Regions from separate parts of the Paenibacillus sp. FSL R5-0486 genome, predicted to be linked through region 1. Evidence: riboswitches for the same ligand, from Rfam matches in the RefSeq annotation. Region 1 holds a riboswitch; each other region holds the start of a gene.

Region 1 (6,649 bases):
ATGCCGATTCAACCGAGAATTTCATGGTAGCCACGATTGATGCTGCACTTGCTTCCCAGAACGCCGCTCTTGCAGCGGAGTCACTAGGGTTCGGAATCGTATATATTGGCGGGCTTCGTACCCGGATTGAGGAAGTTGCTGAGCTGTTGGAATTGCCGGAAGGGGTATATCCGGTGTATGGCATGTGTATTGGTGTTGCAGATCAGGAAACGGGAATTCGCCCGCGTCTGCCACTTAATGCAGTTCTGCATCGTAATCGTTATAATGCCGAGCAGAGCATCAAAGGTGTTGAGCAGTATGATGAGACAACGACGGCGTACATGAAAGAACGGACTAATGGTGAAAGAATGACTCCATGGTCCGAACTGATGGCGAAGCGCCTGACTGAGCCGACACGGTTGCAAGTGAGACCGTTCCTGGAAGGCAAAGGATTCTTGAAGCGCTAAGTTATATAGTAAATTAGAAGTCAGTCGGGGCGAAGCCGACTGGCTTCTTTGTGTTGTGCTGGCAGGACAAGCGATAGTACTTGCTGTTACCTGATTGTACTCAAGTTAAGCCATAGAAACGCTTTGTGTTCTGATAAAAGAGCCGGGCGGCCCGCTCGGTTCCCATGCCAGTGATTTCGCTCCATGCCTGGATGACCTGTCTGGTCATGGCCGGGTGTGTCATTCGTCCCTGAAATGGTCCTTCGAAGGGCCACGGTCCGTCGGTCTCGGCCATCACTTGTTCCGATGGATATTGCCGGGCGAGTTCACGAATCTCTTCTTCATACCGAATATCCGGCGTGAAGGAAATGAAATAACCGTTGTCCGCCATGCGCCTTACGGTTTGGCGAGAACCTTTGAACCAGTGGAAATGAGCACGTCGGAACTGATATTGCTCCAGCAAATCACAGACGATATCCGCATCATCGTATACCGCATGAAGGACAAGTGGTTTGTTATGTTTTTTGGCAAGTTGGATGAAACGTTCAAGCAGTTCAATGTACCCGCTCTGATCGAAGCGTTGCCCTGCCTGCTCCGCTTCCTGACGATTGTAATAGGGAAGGCCAACTTCTCCTATGGCTGTGGCTTGTCCCATATGCTTCTCGATCCATTGGAAGAAGAGGTCCATTTCTGCAATGGACGGCAGTTCCTGTTCCGGATGGAAACCGAAGGCCGGATAGATGTTACGTGGATGTTGTTTTGCAAGCTCCAGATTGGTCTTGGCAGAAGCGAGATTCATGGACACGGCAATGACTGCTTCGACCTGCTGAGACGGAAACGATAGCAGCATCTCGCGTTGTTCGTCAGGGGTATACTGATCGAAGTGAATATGAGCATCAATTAATGGTGCAAAAGCTTGAGAATGCACGAGGGAATTCCTCCTTGTGTTCAGTTATATTCTAACTATGTTACGCAGAATTTCTTATGGCGGATCACCCATTAAAGGAAATAAATAACTTAAAAACCCGCACTATCAAGATAGGCGGGCTTTCTGCTGTTCTTCTCGCATCCACTGTGCAATCTGCCGTTTACGCTCCAGGAAAGCGGATTCCTCCGTAATTTCTTCTCGTCTTGGGCGATCAAAAGGAACATGTACCTCGTGCAACACCGTTGCAGGTCGGTTGGATAATACATAGACCCGATCTGCAAGTAGCAATGCTTCTTCGATATTGTGGGTGATGAACAGCACCGAGCGGCGGTTCTGTTCCCAGATATCGAGCAACCAGCGTTGCATGTCGCTACGTGTCAGTGCATCCAGTGCGCTGAAAGGTTCGTCCAGCAGCATGAGTTCCTGCGGACTGAGCAGGGCACGCAGAAATGCAGCACGCTGCTGCATTCCGCCCGACAGCATATGAGGATAGGCCTGCTCGAACCCGGCAAGACCCACGCTGCTTAACCACTTTCGAGCCTCTGCAAGTGCTTCGGCCCGAGGTGGAGCACTTGAAGCTACTTCACCAGCAAGCAGTACATTATCTTCAATGGTGCGCCACGGGAAAAGAGCAGGCTGTTGGGGCATATAACTGATCTTGCCACGCTGTCCCGTTACATTCTGACCGTTCATAAGCACTTGGCCTTCCTGTGGCTTCAGCAGACCGCCGATGATATGGAACAGGGTGCTCTTGCCACAGCCAGAAGGTCCAACGATAGCAACAAACTCGCCTTGCTCCACAGTCAGGGACAGGCCGTTCAGAACCGGTAGCTTGCTACGCCGTTCACGGAATGATGCATGAACATTAACAACGTCCAGTGCAGGTGGAACCGGAGCAGGAGTCGTGTTGGCAGGTCGATCAGGCGTAGCCGAGTTAAACTTTTCACCGTGCGTTGGCTCCATTACACTTGCTCCTCGTCCAGGCTGGACTTGTTCATCCTGTTGCAGATTCATATGGTCATCACTTCCTAATATACAGATTACTTCTTTACTACCGCTTTTGTGGCCGCCAGCGCACGAGCAGCTTCTCCAGCAGGGCAATGAACAGGAAGAGCAGCAAGCTGAGCGCGACAATAATCATGATCGCCACGAATAGGCGGTCCGTACGATAAGCCGACTTTTGCAACATCATATAATAACCAATACCCTTGTCTGCACCAATCCATTCGGCGATGATGGCGCCCATCACGCTATAGGTAGCGGCGATTTTGACACCGGAGAACACGGATGGCAGCGCATGGGGGAGCTCCAGCTTCCAGAAGATCTGATGACGTTTCGCACCAGCCATGCGCATATAGTTCATCATCGCCGCGTCAGTACGGGTCAAGCCATCCATGGCCGCCACTGCAACGGGGAAGAAGCAGACCAGAATGATTGTAATCAGCTTGGGCAGTAGCCCGAATCCGAACCAGATTAACAGGAGCGGCGCGAGCGCGATGGTCGGAATATTTTGACTAAGAATAAGTAAAGGATACAGGGCTGACTTGAGAAAAGGGACCAAATGCAGTACCATCGCAATCAGTAATCCAACCGCTGTTCCAGCGGCGAATCCAATCAGCGTTAACTGAATGGTTGCGGAAGCGTGCATGCCAAGCCGTTCGGCCTGGGTTGCCGCTTCGCGGGCGATGTCGGACGGTGAAGGCAGCATCCATTTCTCAATATGGAAGAGGGAGACGGCTCCCTGCCATATCGCTATAAAGAGAATAACCGCCACAATGGGCGGCCATACACTTTTGAAATAGGCAGGCATTAGCGATACTTCTCCGTCAGGGTATCCATGCTGAAGCCGGTAGGGCTATGGGCGATTTTGATCTGGGAGATGATGCTTGGGCTGCCAGCCTCCACGAGTACCTCGTGCATTTTACGGACAACTTCCAGCAGTTCCTCTAGTTCCCCCTCCATCGTGGTGTCGAGCGCGTTCACCTGATATTTCAGGCCGGATTGCTGAATAACTTCAATGGCGCGATCAACGTAAGGATAAGAGTTCTCGCCATTTGGCGTTTTCGGGATAACCTGAATACTAAGTAGTGTGCTTGCCATGAGAGATCACGGCTCCTTTCGTGATATATAAAATGAACTAATGACTGTTACACTTGCCACTTCGATGACAGAATAACCTTCCAATCGCTGTTATCCCCAGATTTTTTTGATTCCCTTTCTCTAAAGGGAAAATCCGGTGATAAAGGCGACCGCTTCGCTTTTTCACGTTATTTCTGTCCTCTCCGTCCTCGTGTAAAATTTAAGTTCGTTTTATATGAGAAATTTTATTGGGGTAAGAACTCGTTCGTATATGCCGTGCTCACATCGATCTGTTCATCCAGCAGTTTTTTGCTAAACATCCAGTCGGTGTAGTTCTGCCACACTTCCTGTTTTTGCTCACCCCAGCGCGGGGCGTCATCCGTGTATTTCGGACTGAGCCATTTCTGGCTTGCCAGTACGAGGTCCTTGTCCAGATCCGGTACGGCCTTGATCAGAATGTTTGCTGCGTCTTCGGGATGATCAATTGCGTATTGATACCCTTCGGAGGTGGCTTTCAGGAATGCTTTCACCAACTCAGGGTCGTTTTGGATCGTCTGCTCGTTTGTTACGAGGACAGGCGTGTAGTAATCCAATGCATCTGAATAATCCTTCACATATAACATGTCGATGGGCTCCCCGCGCAGTTCGGCTTCAATACCCGTCCAGGCGTAGAAAATCCATGCAAAATCAATGTCCCGTTTTACTGCGGTGAAAAAGTCGGCGTCACCCATATTAATGTTTTTGACTTTGGATACATCGGCTCCGTCGCCTTCCATAATGGATTGCATCACGGCTTCTTCGACTGGGGAACCCCAACCGCCATAGGTTTTACCTTCAAAATCTTTCGGTGACTTGATATTCCGATCCGCCGGAGCAGCGAACCCGGATGTATTATGCTGAATAACTGCTGCGATGGATACCAGTGGAACACCCTGTGTGCGGGCTTGAGTTACACTCTCCTGATAACTTACGCCAAAAGGCACTTCATTGGAGGCAACCATTGTATCTGCGCCACCGGCACCTGGTTGTACAATCTCCACGTTCAAGCCTTCGGCCTTATAAAAACCTTGATCTACAGCTGCATACAGGCCTGTATGATTCGTATTTGGTGTCCAGTCGAGCACCACTTTAATATCTTTCAGGGCGGCAGTGTCACCTTCGTTGCTGCTTTCCGTATTTGTGTTGCCGTTCTGCCCAGCTGGGGCAGCTTCTTTGCCACCACATGCGGCTACAGTCACCATAAGCACGCACAAGAGCAACAATCCCATCGTTTTACGCCATTTCATCTGTGGTCTCTCCTTCGGTATGTCCGGCCGATTGGCACGGGGTACTCCTTGGCTTCATATCCAATCATCTTGCATAAATCGACAGATTTATACCAGTTGAGATCCGGATGACGTTATTTTTGAATAAGTAAAACGTCCATCGATGTCATTCAAGGAAGCCAGACTGCGCTTAGCGGCAGTTTTTCTTGCAATATCAGGAAGGTGATGCTTCCAAACTTATACTTTCTGATAGTAACAAAAAAAGCGCCCCGTATTCCGGGACGCGTGCAGGCGTTAGAGAGGTGGCGTTCAGCCATAGGGCTGTGCCATTTCGATATACTCCGATTCCTACGCTGGCATGATCCAGATCAGGTCTAAGGGTTAGTATCTTGGTGGGATACACTCTCAGCCGGCCAATTCCGACTCCCCTGGGAAACTATGAAGTTACGGGCATTACTAGGTGTAATTATAGGCCAGAGGGTAGGACCTGTCCAGTCATGAACTGGATAGGGACACGTATAAGTTATAAACAGGCCGTTATACATATGTATAACAGCCTGTTTGGATGTGTTATTTTCAATAATTATCGTGGGGAATCATATAAGGCAATCTGACTGAGTGCAAAAGCATCGGATTTTGGGTCATAACCTACCTGTTTCTGAGTGGTTTCCAGATTTAATCGTTTAAACCGATTATTCGAGATCCCATGCAGTATGGTGAAGGGTTCCAGATCGGTAGTTGTAATTGCTTTGAACATCAAATCACACAAGTCAGCCGGACTAATATACGCGCTCATATCCCTTGCCTCCAGCACGGGTCCGTCCGGTTGAAAATCATCATATGCACCTATACGTATTGCTACACTTTGTAAACCTTCGGTATACGCAAAATAGGAAGCGAGCGATTCTCCAAAACATTTGCTAACCCCGTACAAATTCCGTGGGCGTGTGGGCATGTCCGGATAGACTTGAGCATCAATGGGATACCCCTCAATCGTCTGTGCACTGCTTGCAAGAATGACTCTTCGTACACTTTGGTCTTTAGCTGCACGGAATACATTAAATGTGCCTTTGATATTGATGTCCAACAACGATTCATAAAATCCGGCATTCGGGGAAGGATCTCCAGCCAGATGTACAACCACATCCATGCCTTCGCAAGCACGCTGACAGGCTTCGGGGTCTGTCACATCCAGTGTCATGATCTCATGGCTGGTCCCTTGATACGTATGCAGTCTGTCGATATTTAAATCCGTTAGTCGCAGGCGAAATGCTTCTGACAAGTGTTGGGACAAGTCACGTCCAATTTTTCCGGCTGCGCCAGTAATTAAAATGTTCATGAAATCAGCTCCAATTCTTAGCGCTGGAAGAACTCAATCCATTCCTTTTCAGGTCCATAGATGAAGAAATAGCGGTAACCGTTAGGCAGTGTGATAATCTCTCCGTCGATAAATTCGGCTTCGGTGGATTGAATGCGTTTGTACTCAGAATCAAGATCATCCACGTGGATCGCAAAATGGTGCACCGTACCTTCAGAAGGCAGCTTGTCGCTGTATCCTTGAATTAACTCAATCTCAGTCTCATTACTTCCATTGAAGCCAAGGAAGGCGAGCTGAATGATACCGTTGGTATGGGTCACCCGGTCTTTCAATTCAAGACCAACGATCTCCGTGTAGAAACGCAGCGTGGTCTCCAGATCACGAACGGCAATGCCGACGTGGTCAATGCGCTTTTGAAAACTCACAATCAAAAACCTCCTTATGTAGTGAATGTTTCTACCATTTTAAGGGATAGCATAGAGCTGTACTACATGGTTGTCAAATCCAATTTTAAATTGGAAAAATCATAATTGTTCACAAAATGTTCACTTATGTGAAGGGTTTCCTCATCTCTATAATTACGAAGGTAAACAGAGAGGATGAGAGAATTGCCAACAAGCAAGAAGGAACAGAT
Region 2 (6,649 bases), 3.6 Mb from region 1:
CGAAATGAAACTGGAGAACTGCTCAAGATTGTTTTTTGGAAGGAGGCGAGTGTGAATTGATTAATGCCGCATCCAAGCTGCTTGCCGTATTGCTCGCAGTCCTTCTGCTCTATGTGTACCCAGCTGCTGAAACAGCCGATCGGCAGGATGATATAGCACGTATGGCGGCTGTTCAGAATGTAACACGTTTTGTTGATGCTGTCCGAACAAAAGGGTATATTTCACCTCGAATGTTGGCTGATTTTGAGGAGCAACTGGCCCAGACGGGCAATGTGTATGATGTGTCGATGGAACATTTACATAAGAAATATGTACCTCACTATATAGACCCGATGGACAATAACAGTTTTAACGGGACCTATGAAGTGGTGCAGGATGGATATTATGCAGCTCAGATTCGAGAAAGACTATTCCCATCCTCAGGTGTGATACCGGTTGATGATCCTGGCCGAAGATATACGTTGACGACAGGGGATTTTTTCACCGTGACGCTCCAAAATACAAATCGTACACCTTCCATGCTCATTCGTGAATGGTTGAGTGGCACGGTTCAGGCTTCAGCAGTATTTGTAACATACGGAGGTATGGTCCTCAATGAAGATTACTGAGCTTTCCATTGTATTCGTGCTGATCTTTTTCCCGCTCTTCTGGATCATCTCACTCCATACGCAAGATGCCGAAGAGGCTCAATATCTTGGCCAACGATACAGATCTGCACTTCAAACTGCAGTCATGGATGCAGGTGCAGTGATGCATCAAAATGAGAAGCAAAATGATGAAGCAGGTTATGATTCAACCAAGTTTGTTAAAGCGGACAAAGAGCTTGCCTTGTTGACATTTACGCAGACGATGGCTTTGAATATGGGGATTCAGAATGATCCTGCAGCTATTCGAAACATGTTTAATTACATTCCTGCCGTGGTTATTCTGGATTATGATGGCTATTATATGTTGTCCACAGAAACAGAGTTGACAGGTAACCGTGAAGATTCTTTAAGGCAAGTGTGGAGTCCCAAGAAACCTTATACATATTCAGATTCTAATGGTAACAGTATTAACTTTACACTGGACGACTACGTATATGCCTTTGACGCAAGCGCAGGGAAATGGATTGAGGGATTCCAAAAAGAACTGGCCTCAAGCACACAGATTCCTTTACTTCAGAATACCAGCGTATTTGAGCAAGTTAGACAAAGCCGGATTGTGACTGCTGTACAGGATGATCTGGCTGATGTGATTAACCGCCATAATGAGTTTGCCAGAAAGAACGGTATTTCCTATACGTTTACGATGCCCCTGATTGCGCAGGAAGATTGGTACAACTCCATTAACGATACAGGGATTATGGCCTTTATCCAAGGTATAGGTGTGGGTGACCAAAAGATCAACAATTATGCGATCGGTGGAGGCAGACTTGTGAAGAAAACGGCCATCGTAGGTGGGGTAGATCCTTTAACGGGTATCAAGTACTATTACCCCTCCACATGTGGTAATGGTTACCGTGCTGAAGAGGTGTTTACAGACGCAAGACAAGCAGCTGCACAAGGCAATTTTGAATATAAATGCTCTAATCGTTAGGGTAGCCTGTATGATAAAATCATGTAAGAGGTTCCTGAACTGTTTACATTACTTTCAGAAAAGACGGGACCTGTGCTAGAATAGGGTTTCGGAACAATAACAAAAGTAATGTCTAATAGATAGGAGCAACCTCATCTTATGAGTTTATTGTCAGTAGAGAACGTAAGTCACAATTTTGGAGATCGCACGTTATTTAAAAATGTATCGTTTCGTTTACTTGCCGGAGAGCGCGTAGGACTTGTTGGTGCCAATGGTGTGGGTAAATCCACATTAATGAACATCCTTACCGGTAAATTGCTTAAAGATAGTGGAAAAGTGGAATGGACACCTAAGGTCCGTTATGGATATCTGGATCAGCACACAAAGCTTACCCCAGGCAAAACCATTCGTGACGTTCTTAAAGATGCATTCCTTCCGTTGCTTGAATTAGAAAAAGAAATGATGAATATAACGGACCAGATGGCAGATGCAGATCCAGATAAGCTGGAGCAGTTGCTGGAAGAGATGGGCGATATTCAGGAACAACTGGAACAGGGCGACTTTTATCTGATTGACGTAAAAGTGGAAGAGATGGCCAATGGACTTGGTTTGTCCGCAATTGGTCTGGATCGGGATGTCGCAGCTCTAAGTGGTGGACAACGTACCAAGGTGCTTCTGGCCAAGCTTCTGCTTGAGAAACCTACAGCTCTTTTGCTGGATGAGCCGACCAACTATCTGGATGTAGAACACATTGAATGGTTGTCACGTTACCTGAAGGACTACCCTCATGCGTTTCTTTTAATCTCCCATGACACGGAATTCATGAATGAAGTCGTAAATGTCATTTATCATTTGGAATTTGCCAAATTAACGAGATATGCAGCGAACTATAACAAGTTCCTCGAGATGGCTGATATGAATAAAGCCCAGCATATTGATGCGTACGAGAAGCAGCAAGAGTACATCAAGAAGCAGGAAGATTTCATTCAGCGTAACAAGGCACGTGCTTCAACTTCTGGTCGAGCGAAGAGCCGGGAGAAGCAACTGGACAGAATTGAACGTATTGATCGTCCAGATGAAGCGGCCAAACCAACGTTCAAATTCAAGGATGCCCGCGCGAGCAGCAAAACGGTCTTTGAGGGCATTGATTTTGAAATTGGATATACGTATCCTTTGCTGCCTAAAATGACAATGACAATTGAACGTGGTGAAAAAATTGCCATCGTAGGTTGTAATGGTGTGGGTAAATCAACACTGCTGAAAACCATCCTGGGAAAAATATCTCCACTCAGTGGAAAGACTTTCTTGGGCGATTATCTCGAAACGGCCTATTTTGAGCAGGAAGTTCGTGCTGGGAATATCACGCCGATTGAGGATGTCTGGAATGAGTTTTCACATTTGACCCAGAATGAGGTCCGGGGTCATCTCGCTCGCTGCGGGTTGAAAAATGAGCACATTACCCGTCCGCTTAACATGCTGAGTGGTGGAGAGCAAGCCAAGGTTCGTCTATGCAAACTCTTGATGCGTGAAAGCAACTGGATTCTATTCGATGAGCCGACGAACCATTTGGATGTCACAGCTAAAGCTGAGTTACAGCGTGCCTTGCAAGAATTCAAGGGAACGGTGTTGCTGGTATCTCATGAACCTGATTTCTACGAGGGTTGGGTTACCAAAACATGGAATGTTGAAGAATGGTCTGAGAAAAACTAGACAATTCAAGCAACGCTTAATAGAAATGAACGGTGACAAAAAAATCCTTCTATGGTAACATAGGCTACAACTTCATATGAACACTAGGGGGGCCGCACGATGTGGCTGAGATGGAAGAATGCGATTCCGGACCCTTTGCACCTGATCTGGATCATACCAGCGTAGGGAAGTGGCGAGCGCGTTTCAGTGAATGACGTGAGCAAACGGCAATTCGAAAGAATTCAACCGTCTTGCTTAGTAAATTGAAACATGCAGTTGCGTGTATAACGTTATGGCTATAAGGTCTATAGCTTTATTGCACGAAATGAACTGTATGTATCAGTCAGTCATCTGGTCCTATAATTAATACGCAGCCACTCCCCTACGGGAGTGGCTTTTTTGTGTTTTCATAGCATTCACGCATGGAAGGAGATGAAAAGTACGGTAATTTCTCATGAACGTGTACACGGATCATTTGAACTGCATGTTGTATCTACGGGTGTAGGGAATCAAGCATCTTTTGTAAAAGCTGCAAAGGACGTTTGGCCATGGGTGGACTACATCCATATACGAGAGAAACAACTCTCGTGGCAACAAAAGATCGGTTGGGCTGAAAGTCTGCGTGGTGTTGGCGTTCCGTCTTGTCGCATCGTTATCAATGGTTCAGAGCTGCCTTCACAGAATGACATCTATGGCGGTGTACATTGGGGGCAAGATGCGATACGTAACTACAACCCTGCTGTTATAAGCAATGTCCAGCGAATTCGTCTGGGTGTATCTGTTCATTCAATCGATGAGGCAAAAATCGCTGAAGAACGGGGAGCCGATTACCTTTTCTTCGGGCATGTCTACTCAACCAACAGTAAGCCTGATCTTGAACCAAGAGGATTATATGCTCTGGCTGAAGTGTGCTCTGGTGTCTCCATTCCTGTCATGGCGATTGGGGGCATCGAACCGGGAAACATTCACGCTATTCGCTCTGCAGGCTCACAGGGAGTCGCTGTGATTTCGAATGTATGGGCGAGCGATTCCCCGGATCGGGCCGCTGAATCATTAAGGCAGGCTATCGTTGCTACAGAAAGTTTGAGCCGCTGAATCAAGGAGATGAGAGGATGAAAAAGATCATTACTGATAGACCGGATAAGATTTATGCAGAAACGATTATTGTAGGCGGAGGCGTTGTTGGATGTGCCATTGCGTATGAGCTTGCTTCCCATGGACAGGATGTGCTGTTACTGGAGCGTTCGACGATTGCAGGAGGCACTTCTTGCGCAGCGGCTGGGATGCTGGCAGCAGACAGTGAGGATTTTGCTCATCCTTTGATGGCTAAGCTCGCCAGGCAGAGTAGACAGTTACTTATCGAGCAACAGGTGCTAATGGCTACACTCAGTGAGGTAGAGACTGGCCTGCAACGCCAGGGATTCCTAACTCCTTTTCGTTCATACAGTGAATTAAGTAGCTATAAGAACAATCGGAAGTCTGCGTTGTCTGCTTCTGCTGATGAGGTGTGGTGGGACCGTTCCGTTGTGCAACAGGAGGCATCATGGCTTAACAGAGATACATATGGAGCCTACTACAGACCTTACGAGAGTGAGATTCTTCCAGTCCATCTAACGAAGGCATATGCTGAATCCGCTCAAGCATTGGGAGCACGGGTTATGGAGGACATACAGGATATACGTGTGCAAGCAAACGAACACGGCGTGCAGGGGATCACCACATCGATCGGTGAGATGAAATGCAAACATGTCATTATAGCGGCTGGATTACAGAGTGAAGAGTTGATGAGACATGTGAATCTGAGCTTGCCTGTGTGGTCGGTAAAAGGTGAAATAGCCGCCGTTCAGTTCTCAGATGAACATGCAGGGTACGGACCTGATAGAACGGTGTATGCAGAGGATATCTATATTGTTCCCAAAGCCAATGGAGAGGTTTGGCTTGGGGCAACCAGTCTGCCAGGCAGAACGGATTTGAACGTTTCTGTACAGGGTGTTCAGAAGCTGCTAACAGCGGCTACCCACTGGGTGCCTGGGATGAAGGAAGCACAATTTATACGAGCGTGGGCAGGCGTAAGACCGGCAACTCCCGATGGACTGCCTTATATAGGTGCTTGCAAGAGTATACCTGGGTTGTTTGCCGCCTTTGGACATTACCGCAACGGTATCTTGCTTAGTGCGATAACAGGCAGGCTTATCGCTGAGTTGCTCGCTGGCAAAAGCTCAGAAGAACTCGGAATTGAGGCGCTGAGCCCTGAGCGATTGAACAGAAAGGGAGTGGTGCAGTGAATATCATCGTTAATGGTCAACGGATGGAGATTGAAGACAGATTGAATCGTGTGGATAAATTACTCCAATCTTTTGATTTGCAAGTCAAGACTGTAGTTGTAGAGCTGAACAAGCATATTTTAACCCGTGAGTATCATGAAACGACGGCATTAAGAGAAGGCGATCGAATCGAGATTGTACATTTTGTAGGAGGCGGTTGATGATGTTGAACATTGGTAAATATACGTTTGAGTCCAGATTGTTGCTTGGAACAGGCAAGTTTTCGGATCTGGAAGTGCAAAGTCAGGCTGTGGAAGCATCTGAAACGGAAGTTTTGACCTTTGCTGTTCGTCGTCTGAATCTGGAAGAGCGTAACCAGAAGCATTTCCTGGATACGTTGGATCTGGATAAATACACACTTCTTCCGAATACGGCAGGGGCTTCCACTGCGGAAGAGGCGGTGCGGATTGCCGAGCTTGCGCGGGCTTCAGGACTTTGTGATATGATAAAAGTCGAAGTCATCGGAGATGGAATGACGTTACTCCCAGATCCGATTGAAACGTACAAGGCTTGCGAAATTTTGCTGGAAAAGGGCTTCACGGTATTGCCTTATATTTCGGATGATGTCATTCTGACCAAAAGGCTACAATTACTTGGCGTACATGCTGTAATGCCTGGCGCTTCTCCCATCGGAGCTGGTAGAGGTATCATCAATCCCTATAACCTTGAGATCATCATTGAGCAGGCCGTTGTACCTGTAATTGTGGATGCAGGATTGCGCTCCCCAAAAGATGCTGCTTATGCGATGGAACTTGGTGCCGATGGCGTATTGTTAAATACAGCCGTATCTGGATCAGGGGATCCAGTGAGCATGGCTAAAGCGATGCGATTGGGGGTAGAAGCGGGTAGATTGGCATATGAGGCAGGCATGATTCCCGTAAAGCGTTATGCAGCAGCCAGTAGTCCGGTGGAAGGAATGGTTCATACATGACAGATCAAATAACATCTTTCGAGCAGGCCGATCGTTATTCCAGACAGGAACGGTACGCGCCACTTGGTAAGGAAGGCCAGGCCAGATTAAAGGGCAGCAGAGTTTTAATTGTAGGCGCTGGCGCACTTGGAACAGGAATTGCAGAAAC
Region 3 (6,649 bases), 530 kb from region 1:
AAATCCCTGAATAGGACGCCTCAGATTCGTTAGCGGTCGTAGCATGCTCTGTTTCGATCAAGTTAAGGAGCGTTTCAGCTCCCAGTAGGCTTGAAGATAAGCGCTAATTACATTACCAAATACATATCAACAAGCCACCCAAACGCATATCAATCTGCCCAGATGCACATCAAGCCACTTAGGATTGTTATAAATTCTGATCCTCCGATGCTTGCTTCAGGCCAATTCCATTTCGCAAAACTTCATGCATTCGATCCTACGTTTTGCTAACTTTGCTTTTAATCACATTGCTTTCATTCCCTTTATGTTCAATCACTTTTCCTTTATTCGCGTTGCTCTCCTTTATTTACTCTCCTTGCAGAGTAATAAAAGTATCCTCGGCTTTCACCGATTCAGGAATCAAATCCTGTTCAACGAGCCATGTACGTACATTTTCCCACGATTCCATTTCCTGCCGACCAAATGGTTGGCCTTCTTCATTCATGAGTGGTAGCAGAATTGCCAGGCTTTTGGTTTCGATCTCCGGGTCAAGCGGTGATGTTTCATTCTCATGAGCGAGCAGAATACTCAAGGCTTCTTCTGGATGCTCAGTCACATATTTCTGTCCTTCCTGGACCGCTTTGACGAACCGGGTAAGTTGGTCTTTTTTTGCTTCAATGCCAGCTTCACTTGCAGTCAGGACCAATTCATAATAATCAGGCACACCATAATCGACGGGGTTAATCGATTTCATGGCATGTCCTTCTTTCTCCAAAATCAATTGTTCATGGTTAATAAAACCACCCATAATCGCATCCGCTTGTCCGGAAGCCAGCGAAGGAATCAGATCGAACCCAACGTCGACCAGATTTATGTTGTCGGGATTGCCGCCATCCTTACTGATCATCGTGCGTACCATCGCTTCGTACAGAGGAATGGAGGAATAACCAACAGTCTTTTCTTCAAGATCTTTGGGTGAACTTACGTTGCCATTCGCTTCGGTCAACAGATGCACAAGCGGGTGCCGAACAACAGCAGCAATGGAACGTACAGGAATGTTCTCGCCACGCGCGAGCAAGATTTGGGGCTGGTAACTTAGGGCCAGATCAATTTTTCCGGCAGCAACAAGTTTGAGCGAATCATTGGTATCCGCAGGCATCTGAATATCGAGATCCAGACCTTGGTCTGCAAAGTATCCTTTTTCCTGAGCCACATAGATGAAGGAGTGTACTGCATTCGGGTACCAGTCGAGCATGATAGACAGTTTATCTTTGGCGTCTGATGCAGGTTCGGTTGCAGACGGATCTGTTTGCTGTGTATTGGTTGCCGAATCTGTTGTTGGCGTATTTTGGCTATTGTCTGTGGTGCTGCATCCGCTAACGATCAGCAAAAGGCTAATGAGTATGATGGGAAGCAGGGAGTATATACCTTTGTTATTCATAAATGAAGTTCCTCATTTCATCGTTTTGATTTGTAGAAAATGGGCAACAGCATGTTAACGATAATGTGACAATGAACTGATTGAAGATGTTGCTGAAATTGTGCATAAGATATGTTTTGTTTTGAAGATTGTAACTACTGTATTTACATCTAATTTCTGTCTAAGTATTATCCAACCTTTCTTTTGCCTCCATGACGATGACGCCGTATGCTAAACCGTTTCTCCAGCCAGGTAATCAGTACAAACAAAACGATCCCAAGCAGGGATAACAGCAAAATGGCGGCAAACATCGCATCCGTGTTCATGTTGCTGGACATACGACGGCTGAAGTACCCTAGACCTTTGCTACCACCGAGCCATTCGCCAATCGTTGCCCCAACCACGCAGTACACCACAGACATCTTTAGCCCCGAGAAAAAAGAGGGAAGTGCCAGCGGAACCTGGAGTTTGCAAAAAATATCCCACTTGCTGGCGCCCATGGTGAGCAACAGTTCACGCTGCTCTGGATCGCCTTGGCGGAGTCCATCGTAGGTACTGACCACAATGGGGAAGAATGCGATTAAAAATACCACGGCGACTTTGCTCCACAACGTGTAACCAAACCACAGGATAAATACGGGGGACAAGGCAATCAACGGTATGGTCTGACTGATCACGATGAAGGGATACAATGCCCTTTCAATCGATCGGTTCATATGCATGCCTGTTGCCAGCGTAATTCCAGTCACTATGGACAAGACAAAACCAACAACAACCTCCATAAAGGTAGCAGGCAGATGGATGGTCAACAGCAGACGGCGATGCTCAACCAGTGAGCTTACGATGGCCGTGGGTGCAGGAATGATGAAGGAGGGCACCCATCCCATACGCACAATCACTTCCCAGATCGCCAGTAATAAGAACATGAGCATAATGAACAGACCATATTGGGAAAACGACCTCGAGAGCCACTTTAAACACCACGTCCAGACGCTAACCTCAGCTCTATCGTGCATGCAATTGTTCCTCCAGTTGTTGCCTCATCTGCACGAGAGCCGGTTCGTAGATCATGTCCGAATGCCTTGGGCGTGGTAAAGGAACCGTCATCTCCTGCAACTGCTGACCTTGCCCTCCTGGAGTTAACAGAATGATACGGTCACTTAACAGCAGGGCTTCTTCGATGTCATGTGTAATGAACATCACGGTTTGGCCAAAGCTCTCCCACAGCTCCAGCAACCAGCGATGCATTTCTCGTTTGGTTAATGCGTCGAGTGCACCGAAGGGTTCATCCAGCAACATGAGCTGCCCGCCTGTAAGCAAGGTACGAAGCAATGCCACCCGCTGCCGCATGCCGCCGGATAACTCATCCGGATAGGAATGTTCATAACCGGACAAGCCGAACCTTGCCAATCCTGCGATGATATCGGCTCGTAGTTTGTCCTTATCCTGTCGGCCTGGTGCAAGCTCGGCAGGTAGCATGCAGTTCTCCATGACGGTACGCCAGGATAACAGCAGATCTTTCTGCGGCATATAGGCGACTCGTCCGAGCCGTTGTCCTTGCGGGACATCAGCTATATCGATGGTGCCAACGGTTGGTTCATGCAAGCCTGCGAGCAGCTTGAAGAGCGTGCTTTTACCTGATCCGCTGGAGCCGATGAGCGAGACAAATTCTCCTTGTTGAACCTGAAGCGACACATTGGAGAGCACAGGGGAACCCTTTTTTTCGGGAAAAGCAAAGCTTACGTTGTGAATGGTTACATGGTTATCCATCTGATCCTCACCCCCTTGATGTCAGACTACTGCAATAACAACGGCATCCTATACTCTGCAAAAGGAACAAAAAAGACCCACCCATTTCCGGAGAAATGAGTGGGTCTGTAAGTTAAATCCGCAATTTATCTTCACATACATGAAAAAATTCCGCTTACTAAAAGGCCGCTCCACTTCCCTCCGCTGGTATGATCCAGATCAGGTTCAAAGGGTCCGAATAGTCATATTCGTCTCAGCCGCAAGGCTCCCCTAGTGCAAAAGTTCAAGATATGCAGTTGTGTGTTCAGCATATATCAATCGAACATGAACTGTAAAGAGGCAGCATGATAGAATTCTTGAGATGAACTTGGAGTCATACCCGAACAACTGAACAATTTACCTGGGCTCCCTAACCCGATATAATAGTGGTGGCGCATATTGGCCGGATCACAAATGCAGGTGGGATTGTTCTCCCTCCTAGGCAGAATGGGGACCCGAGTTGAAAACGTTCAAAAAAGTATATATTGAGATCACGAGTATCTGCAATCTGGCATGCAGCTTCTGTCCGCAGACACAGCGTGCCAAAGGATTCATTGACCCTGAAGTCTTCAACAATATACTGGATCAAGTTAAACCACACACCAATCATATTTACTTACATGTCAAAGGTGAACCCTTGTTGCATCCCAAAATAGATCTGTTGCTCGATTCCGCACATGAGAAGGGACTCAAGGTGAACATTACAACGAATGGTACACTGCTGCCCAAGACTCAGCATAAATTGCTTGGCAAACCGGCGCTGCGGCAGATGAATTTCTCCCTGCACAGCTTCGATGGGCATGAAGGTTCAACAGATCGTGACGGGTATCTGCGTCATATTTTGTCCTTTGTACACGAGGCCGTTAAGCACAATGTCATCATTTCATTCCGGTTGTGGAATCTGACACAGGATAACTTCACAAATGCTCAGATGAATCGAAATCGGGAGACCCTTGAAGTATTGGAACGTGAGTTTAATCTGGACTTCCGCATTGAGGAAAAAGTAGTTCCAGGCAGCGGGGTCAAAATTGCCCCGAATGTATACCTGAATCAGGACCATGAGTTCCAGTGGCCAAGTCTGGATGCACCTGAAGATGACGGTAAAGGCTTTTGCCATGCACTTCGCGGTCAGGCAGCTGTGCTTGTAGATGGAACGGTGGTTCCATGCTGTCTCGATGGCGAGGGTGTGATTAACCTTGGTAATGTGCACGAGAAGTCATTCTCGGAGATTATTGAGGGTGAGCGAGCGAACAATCTGGTATATGGCTTCTCCAAACGCGAAGCTGTAGAAGAGTTGTGTAGAAAGTGCGGTTATCGTCAGAGATTTGGAGCCTGATATCTTATATCAGCAAGCCAGAAGCCATTCAAGATCACACATTTGGAGACAAATGCAGTGGTCTTTCTTTGTTATCGGGGATTAAGTGAGGGGTATATACGTTACAAATGAGCATACCAGAGGTTGATATGAGCATATTGCTTGAGAGACCTAGCATGCAAAAAATGCCGATATGACAGGGATTGTACGATGTCATGATATATCTGATCTAATGATTATTCTAGTTACCTCCCTTATTTGGTAAGATTAGGTTGTAGATCGGACAGAGGTGCACCTCTGAAGATCTTCCAGTACAAGCCCAGGCTGTACACTACCAAAAAACGAGAGAATAAGGGAGGAATAAAGTTATGAAAAAAATGTTGACGTTGTTACTGTCCGCTGGTTTGGTTGCTTCTATATTTGGTGCAGTTCCGGCTGCGGCTGCGCCTACGGTTGTAAATTCAACCATTGTGGTTCCAAAGGGCACGACCTATGACGGCCAAGGTAAAACATTTGTAGCCAATCCTTCCACACTGGGCGACGGATCTCAAGCAGAAAATCAGAAGCCAGTCTTCCGTCTGGAGGCAGGGGCCACGCTCAAAAACGTAAACATTGGATCACCAGCTGCTGATGGTGTTCACTGTTATGGCAACTGTAATATATCGAATGTGGTCTGGCAGGACGTGGGCGAGGATGCACTGACATTGAAGTCTGCCGGAACGGTTAACATTACCGGTGGGGCAGCGTATAAGGCTTATGATAAAGTGTTCCAGATGAATGCAGCTGGAACAATTAACATCAAAAATTTCCGTGCAGATGATATTGGCAAACTGGTTCGCCAAAATGGTGGAACTTCCTTTGCAGTTAACATGACGCTGGATAACTCCAACATTTCCAATGTAAAAGATTCGATTATGCGTACAGACAGCAGCACATCACAAGGGAAAATTACGAATACCCGTTATTCCAAAGTACCAACGTTGTTCAAGGGGTTTGCTTCAGGGAAAACGAGCCAGTCTGGGAACACGCAATATTAGACAGAAGATTGAATCGCTGGAGTTGGTAAAAGTTTAAGCTCTGCTTGTAATTTGAAGTTAAAATATAACGCCAAAAAGAGCGTTCCAAGGTCATTGTTACAATGACTTTGTGGGACGCTCTTTGTAATGCAGATGTCATAGTATAGTTCTGCTGAGCAATGTTTTATAGAGGATGCTCAAATTATTGCTCTCCCGGAACTTCAACGATGACTTTGCCTTTCTCGGGGACAACAGAACCGGTATCAATAGAGTCCAATTTGTTCATGATTTCGTAAGAGGTTTCTTCAAGCATGCGAGAGTACTTAAATGATACGAGTGTTTGACCTGTTACGGAAGGACGAGTCCCTGCTTCAGCAACGGCTTTGTTTTTAATAAAGAACAGGTCACCGATGGTTCCGGCATTTTTGCTGATGTTAGCCTGCCATTGTAGCAGTGCACTTCCATTTTTAAGGATATAATAACTGATCAGATCGTTATCCTCAACAACGAAGAAACGATCTTTTTTGTCTTGTTCAAAAATGTATTCAATGGATGAATCCACTGGACCCAAAGGGTTGCGAATGTCCAGACGTGCTTGTCCCAGTTCAGAGAAGCGTGGCAGATGCAGTGCGGCTTCACGCGCCACAGTCAGATCGGAACTGTTATATTCTTTTACAATCGTAGCATCGGTAGTGTAAATGTAGGCTTCCTTGGCCTTCTGGTTCCACTGCACCTTGGCACCAAAAGCTTCACCGATGGCACGGAGCGGAAGCATCGCTTTACCATTCACCAGAATCGGCGCTGAGGATAATGTCGCATTCTGACCGTTTTTCTTCATTGTTTTGCTGTTAGGTGTAAGGACATACTTATCGCTGCCTGTGCTAATGCTGATCTCTTTTGTTTTGTTATTGTAACCAAACGTATAGTTGCCGAGGAATTGAAGCTCCGTCAATGCCACGTACGTAATACCCTGCCGTATGACAACATCATATTGAGCTTGAACATTGTTAATATAAGCTGTCGGTTTAGGTTTAGTTGTTGCGGCTTCCGCCACAGTGGATGAGAGTAAGGCAGGTGCCGTGCCTGCGGTGAGTATCGAAGCGGCAAGGACCATTTTCCATGTTTTAAGCT

What was found. A riboswitch is a leader RNA that binds a small molecule or an ion and turns the genes downstream of it on or off. The one in region 1 is predicted to bind thiamine pyrophosphate.
Region 2: another riboswitch for thiamine pyrophosphate. It lies ahead of MKY01_RS18195 (thiamine phosphate synthase); the one in region 1 lies ahead of MKY01_RS02415 (ABC transporter substrate-binding protein).
Region 3: another riboswitch for thiamine pyrophosphate. It lies ahead of MKY01_RS04670 (ABC transporter ATP-binding protein); the one in region 1 lies ahead of MKY01_RS02415 (ABC transporter substrate-binding protein).

The regions. Positions count from the first base shown of each region.
Region 1 is NZ_CP150237.1:503,255-509,903, forward strand. Features, by position in the region: gene nfsA (oxygen-insensitive NADPH nitroreductase) at 1-446, shown strand, start outside; gene MKY01_RS02395 (TatD family hydrolase) at 547-1,353, opposite strand; gene MKY01_RS02400 (ABC transporter ATP-binding protein) at 1,459-2,367, opposite strand; gene MKY01_RS02405 (ABC transporter permease) at 2,405-3,163, opposite strand; gene MKY01_RS02410 (thiamine-binding protein) at 3,163-3,453, opposite strand; gene MKY01_RS02415 (ABC transporter substrate-binding protein) at 3,678-4,718, opposite strand; TPP riboswitch at 5,025-5,137, opposite strand; gene MKY01_RS02420 (NAD(P)-dependent oxidoreductase) at 5,281-6,036, opposite strand; gene MKY01_RS02425 (VOC family protein) at 6,054-6,440, opposite strand; gene MKY01_RS02430 (hypothetical protein) at 6,615-6,649, shown strand, end outside.
Region 2 is NZ_CP150237.1:4,098,211-4,104,859, reverse strand. Features, by position in the region: gene MKY01_RS18215 (hypothetical protein) at 1-60, shown strand, start outside; gene MKY01_RS18210 (hypothetical protein) at 57-608, shown strand; gene MKY01_RS18205 (hypothetical protein) at 595-1,578, shown strand; gene MKY01_RS18200 (ABC-F family ATP-binding cassette domain-containing protein) at 1,717-3,267, shown strand; TPP riboswitch at 3,343-3,452, shown strand; gene MKY01_RS18195 (thiamine phosphate synthase) at 3,679-4,341, shown strand; gene thiO (glycine oxidase ThiO) at 4,359-5,531, shown strand; gene thiS (sulfur carrier protein ThiS) at 5,528-5,731, shown strand; gene MKY01_RS18180 (thiazole synthase) at 5,734-6,501, shown strand; gene MKY01_RS18175 (ThiF family adenylyltransferase) at 6,498-6,649, shown strand, end outside.
Region 3 is NZ_CP150237.1:1,033,076-1,039,724, forward strand. Features, by position in the region: gene MKY01_RS04660 (ABC transporter substrate-binding protein) at 347-1,420, opposite strand; gene MKY01_RS04665 (ABC transporter permease) at 1,588-2,415, opposite strand; gene MKY01_RS04670 (ABC transporter ATP-binding protein) at 2,405-3,169, opposite strand; TPP riboswitch at 3,328-3,430, opposite strand; gene MKY01_RS04675 (radical SAM/SPASM domain-containing protein) at 3,648-4,523, shown strand; gene MKY01_RS04680 (pectate lyase) at 4,871-5,539, shown strand; gene MKY01_RS04685 (copper amine oxidase N-terminal domain-containing protein) at 5,721-6,649, opposite strand, start outside.